Regions from separate parts of the Pseudoalteromonas piratica genome, predicted to be linked through region 1. Evidence: predicted binding sites of a transcription regulator. Region 1 holds the regulator's gene; the other holds the start of a gene.
What was found. Region 1 encodes MetJ, which represses methionine synthesis genes. Its sites were predicted from a motif close to TAGACGTCTAGACGTCTA; they were not measured.

Region 1 (3,219 bases):
CTTAGATGTTTGTTCAGAGTGTCACCCGTTCTACACTGGTAAGCAAAAAGTGCTTGATACAGGTGGTCGTGTTGATCGCTTCAACAAGCGTTTCGGCGCTCTATCAAGCAAAAAATAAGACGTTTTCGTTCTTATTAAAGAAAGCACCTACGGGTGCTTTTTTTTGTATCTTAATTTCAATATGAATTTTTGTCATCTTTAATGCTTTTTCTATGTCTTTTTATTCTAAGTGGATGGCTATATACTGGATTATAGATGGTTTCAATAGTCACTATTTTTACTATCTGTTGGTCAAATAGTACTTAGTAAGGGTAAAAAAGGGCGTGTGATAAATCTGGTCGGATCTGAATTAACTTCAATCTGGTAATGATTTAGCAGAAAATATCCAAAGCTCATGGTTGTAAATTAAACTATGGTCTTAGGTTAAGATATAACCGCATTTAACTTCTATTTACTCTAAATGCCGTACTATTAAACCAGTATCTCTCACTTTTAACATCGTAGGATAAGGCACGCATGTCTGACATAAGAGAAAAAGCGCTACAATACCATTCTGAACCCGTTCCCGGAAAAATTAGCATTGAACTTACTAAACCTGCAGAAACCGTAAATGATCTTGCATTAGCTTATAGCCCAGGTGTTGCTGAGCCTGTTCGTGAAATTGCTGCAGATCCGAATAATGCCTATAAATACACCGCAAAAGGCAATATGGTTGCTGTTATCTCAAATGGTACTGCTATTTTAGGTTTAGGAAACTTAGGGCCACTAGCGTCAAAACCTGTAATGGAAGGTAAGGCTCTTTTATTCAAGCGTTTTGCTGGTCTAGATTCAATTGATATTGAAGTTAAACATCGCACAACCGAGGATTTTATCAATACGGTTGAAAATATTGCGGACACCTTTGGTGGTATTAACTTAGAAGATATTAAAGCACCAGAATGCTTCGAAATTGAAAAAGCCCTAATAGAACGTTGTAGCGTTCCTGTGTTCCATGATGATCAGCATGGTACTGCGATTGTTACTGCGGCAGGTATGTTAAATGCGTTAGAGATTCAAGGTAAAAAGCTTAAAGATGCACTTATTGTGTGTTTAGGTGCTGGTGCTGCGGCAATTGCTTGTATGGAGCTACTAATTAAATGTGGCGCACAACGTGAGCACATTTATATGCTCGATAGAAAAGGGGTTATTCATACACGTCGTGACGACTTAAATGAATACAAGATGCTGTTTGCCAACAATACGGATAAACGTACATTACAGGATGTAATTGAAGAAGCGGATGTATTTGTAGGTGTTTCTGGCCCTGACTTGTTAGCTCCAGAAGATCTAAAGTTAATGGCAGATAAGCCAGTGGTATTTGCATGCTCTAACCCTGATCCTGAAATTAAGCCAGAAGTAGCGAATGCAGCGCGCAATGATTTAATTATGGCAACAGGTCGTTCAGATTACCCAAACCAGGTAAACAATGTGTTGTGTTTCCCGTTTATTTTCCGTGGTGCACTTGATGTACGCGCAACAGCGATTAATGACGAAATGAAAATTGCGGCGGTTAACGCTATTCGTGCTATTGCTAAAGAACCTGTGCCAGAGGAAGTATTATCTGCGTCTGGTGAATCAAGCCTTGAGTTTGGTAAAGACTATATTATACCTAAGCCAATGGATCCGCGCTTATTACCTCGTGTAGCACGTGCTGTTGCGGAAGCTGCAGTTGCTTCGGGTGTGGCACAAATAGAAATGCCAGAAAATTACATGCTTTAGCCTAGCTAAAGCCAAAAAAAACCTCAGCGTATGCTGAGGTTTTTTTTATTCGTCTTCTAATTCAGGAACCGGTAACCCGCGTTCAGCAAGAATCTCTTTTACCCTTTGCGGAATATGCTCAGGATTATCTTTTCTTAAATCTTCATCGTCAGGCAATGGCTGACCTGTAAATGCATGCAAAAATGCCTCACAAAGTAATTCGCTATTGGTTGCATGACGTAAGTTATTTACCTGTCTACGAGTACGCTCGTCTGTCAGTACTTTCAATACGTTAAGAGGGATAGATACGGTAATCTTTTTTACTTGTTCTGATTTTTTACCGTGTTCCGCATATGGGTGAATATATTCACCGTTCCATTCAGTTGCCATAAAGTGTACTAGCCTATATCTGTTACGATTTAATTTTGACGATAGCCCGTATAGTAAGAGGCAAAATTTTATCGTTTTAAAATATATAGTCAAATATCATTTGTTTGGCTATATAGACGTGTAAAAGTTTTGACTTCCGCTATTTAGTGGTTTAACCTTTTAGACGTCTAAACATCTAAGTAGCAAAGTTATGAAGCAGAGTAAACAAACAACCCTTGCTGTTCGCAATGGCATTACCGCAGATAAGCATCATGGCGCGGTTGTACCGCCATTGTATTTATCAACTACCTATGAATTCGCAGATTTTGATAAAAAGCGTGATTACGACTACGGCCGAAGTGGCAATCCTAATCGTGATATTTTAGCGGATACATTGGCTCAACTAGAAGGTGGCGAAAAAGGGATTGTTACAGCAACAGGTATGGCTGCTGTTCACTTATGCACACAAATTTTAACGCCGGAAGATACAATCTTAATTCCCCATGATTGCTATGGTGGTAGTTATCGTTTATTTACAAGTTTAGAAAAGCGTGGCCTGTTGAAAGTAGCCGTTGTCGATTTTACACATGCGTCTTGCTATGAACAGATAAAAGCAATTAAACCTAAGCTTGTATGGATTGAAACACCGAGTAACCCTGTTTTACGCCTAACAGATATTGCCAAAGTAGTGGAAGTTTCCCATTCGGTTGGCGCCTTAGTTGGCGCAGACAACACCTTCTTATCGCCTGCATTACAAAACCCAATCTCATTTGGGGTTGATATTGTGATTCACTCAACCACTAAATACATTAATGGCCACTCAGATGTTGTTGGTGGTGTTGTAATTACTCGCACTGCAGAATTAGGTGAAGAGCTTGCTTGGTGGGCAAACAACATTGGTATTACCGGTGCGCCATTTGATGCATATTTGACGCTACGAGGTATTCGTACGTTAAATGTGCGTATTAAACAGCACCAAGAAAACGCATTTGCTATCGCACGCTACTTAGAGACTTGTGAGCATGTTGAAACCGTTTACTACCCAGGGCTTGAAAGTCACCCTCAACATGACTTAGCGAAAGCGCAACAGAAGGGTTTCGGTGGCATGGTGAG
Region 2 (3,219 bases), 940 kb from region 1:
CCGTTGCGATAAGAATAATCTCTGGCACGCCATCACAGCTTAATACGTAACCACCTTTACGCACATTTGCTAATTGCTCAGCAGTACGTGCTTGCTGTTGTAAGCCTTGGCGAGTAAATACCAGTGATGTTGGACCGTCTTTACGCTCAATCGCATCTTGCCATGCAATTGCAGACTCAACTTGGTCACACGGGCGCCAGTTAACTAGGTTAGGCGTTAAACGCATGCTTGCTAGCTGCTCAACTGGTTGGTGCGTAGGACCATCTTCGCCTAGACCGATTGAATCGTGGGTGTACACAAAGATTGAAGGCTGCTTCATAAGCGCCGCCATACGAACTGCGTTACGCGCATATTCCATAAACATCAAGAACGTCGCACCGTAAGGAATAAAACCTTTATGCAGCGCAATACCATTCATAATTGCTGACATACCAAATTCACGTACACCATAGAAGATGTAGTTACCTGATGCGTCATTAGCTGTTAAGCCTTTTGAACCTTCCCAAAGTGTAAGGTTTGAACCTGCAAGGTCAGCAGAACCGCCCATAAACTCAGGTAACAATGGACCAAATGCGTTTAGTGCATTTTGTGATGCTTTACGGGTTGCTGGGTTTTCAGGGTTTGCCTGTAAGCTTTCAATATAGGCTTGTGACTTTTCAGCCCAATCTGCTGGTAATTCACCTTTTTGACGACGTTCAAATTCTGCCGCTAGTTCAGGGAAAGCCGCTTTGTACGCATCAAACTTTTCAGCCCAAGATGCTTCTTTTGCTGTACCCGCTTCAACTGCATTCCAATCAGCATAAATATCAGCTGGAATATCAAAAGCACCGTGTTCCCAGTTCAAGAATTCACGTGCAGCTTGAATTTCAGCATCACCTAATGGTGCACCGTGACAGTCGTGACTGCCTGATTTATTTGGTGAACCGTAACCAATCACTGTTTTACAACAGATTAGTGTTGGCTTACCCGTTTCAGCACGTGCTTCATCGATTGCCGCACGAATGGCTTCGCTATCGTGACCATCTACGTTACGAACTACATGCCAACCGTAAGACTCAAAGCGTGCAGCTGTATCATCAGTGAACCAACCCTCTACTTCACCGTCGATTGAAATACCATTGTCATCCCAAAACGCAACAAGTTTACCTAGGCCTAATGTACCTGCCAATGAACACGCTTCGTGTGAGATACCTTCCATTAAGCAGCCATCGCCTAAGAAACAGTAGGTGAAGTGATCAACAATATCGTGACCTTCGCGGTTAAACTGGTGCGCAAGTGCTTTTTCAGCAACAGCCATACCAACCGCGTTAGTAATACCTTGCCCTAGCGGGCCTGTCGTTGTTTCAACACCCGGTGCATAACCGTATTCAGGGTGACCCGGTGTTTTAGAGTGCATTTGACGGAAGTTTTTAATTTCCTCAATTGGAAGATCATAGCCAGATAAATGCAGTAAAGAATAAATTAGCATTGAGCCGTGACCATTTGACAGAATAAATCGGTCGCGATCAGCCCAATCAGGGTTTGCTGGATTGTGGTTTAAATAGTCGCGCCATAGCACTTCAGCAATGTCTGCCATACCCATAGGGGCACCAGGGTGGCCAGACTTGGCCTGTTGCACAGCGTCCATAGATAGAACGCGAATAGCATTTGCTAGTTCTTTACGTGACGGCATGGATTTTCCTACCTCATTATTTGTTTGCTGTCATAATTTGGATACATTGGCCAATAAGCACTCACCAAAAGGAGCTACTTATTGGTCAATGTACCCACGCAGCCCTATTCTTACCTATAAGCACACGCGGAGCAATGGAAAACCGACTATAATCTAGCTTCTTTATGCACAAAACAGCCTAGTAACAGTGAAGAAATTTCACTTTTAATTTTTTTTAGACGTCTAGGCGTAAAGTTATTGTTTGCAGCGTCGATATTCGATAGAATACGCGACCATTTAATTGAACCTGCGCAAATCCATGTGGCAACGCGCATTTTTTGTGAGTGAGTAGAAATACCATGGCAAGAACTTTATTTACTTCTGAGTCAGTATCTGAGGGTCATCCGGATAAAATCGCTGACCAAATTTCTGATGCGGTTTTAGACGCAATTATCACACAAGATAAGCATGCGCGTGTTGCCTGTGAAACAATGGTTAAAACAGGTGTTGCAATTATCTCTGGTGAAATTTCAACAGATGCGTGGGTAGACCTAGAGTCAATCACACGTAAAGTAATCACAGATATCGGTTACACATCATCTGACGTAGGTTTTGACGGTGACACATGTGGCATCATGAACTTAATTGGTCAACAATCACCTGAAATTGCGCAAGGTGTTGACCGTACTAAGCCTGAAGAACAAGGCGCAGGTGACCAAGGTTTAATGTTCGGTTACGCAACGAACGAAACACCAACTTTAATGCCTGCACCACTTTATTACTCGCACCTACTTGTTGAGCGTCAAGCACAAGCACGTAAGTCTGGTATTCTTCCTTGGTTACGTCCTGATGCAAAATCTCAGGTAACGTTTGTATATGAAGATGGTAAGCCTGTTGCAATTGATGCTGTTGTACTTTCAACTCAGCACAATCCAGACATCGAGCAAGATGCACTTGTTGATGCTGTAATGGAAAACATTATCAAGCACACGCTACCTGCAGAGCTATTAACTGAAGATACTAAATACTTCATTAACCCAACTGGCCGCTTCGTAATCGGTGGCCCTGTTGGTGACTGTGGTCTTACAGGTCGTAAAATCATCGTAGATACTTACGGTGGTATGGCACGTCACGGTGGTGGTGCTTTCTCTGGTAAAGATCCATCAAAAGTTGACCGCTCTGCTGCATACGCGGGTCGTTATGTTGCTAAGAACATTGTTGCAGCTGGCCTTGCTGATAAGTGTGAAATCCAAGTTTCTTACGCTATTGGTGTTGCTGAGCCAACGTCAATCACAGTTGATACATTCGGCACAGGTAAAATCTCTGAAGAGAAATTAGTAGAGCTAGTACGTGAGCACTTCGACTTACGTCCTTACGGTATCACTAAGATGCTTGACCTACTTCACCCAATGTACCAAATGACTGCTGCATATGGTCACTTCGGTCGTGAACCGTTCGAAATGACGGTAGGTGAAGATACATTCACAGCATTCAGCTGGGAAAAAACAGACAAAGCAGACGCACTTCGCGCCGCTGCTGGTTTATAATAACCGTCTGATTGAGAAAAA

Region 2: metK (methionine adenosyltransferase) is a predicted target of MetJ. The motif match lies at 1,888-1,905, and genes of this name have one in related genera.

The regions. Positions count from the first base shown of each region.
Region 1 is NZ_CP009888.1:343,517-346,735, reverse strand. Features, by position in the region: gene rpmE (50S ribosomal protein L31) at 1-118, shown strand, start outside; gene OM33_RS01480 (malic enzyme-like NAD(P)-binding protein) at 517-1,758, shown strand; gene metJ (met regulon transcriptional regulator MetJ) at 1,804-2,127, opposite strand; gene metB (cystathionine gamma-synthase) at 2,318-3,219, shown strand, end outside.
Region 2 is NZ_CP009888.1:1,280,337-1,283,555, reverse strand. Features, by position in the region: gene tkt (transketolase) at 1-1,672, opposite strand, end outside; gene metK (methionine adenosyltransferase) at 2,011-3,198, shown strand.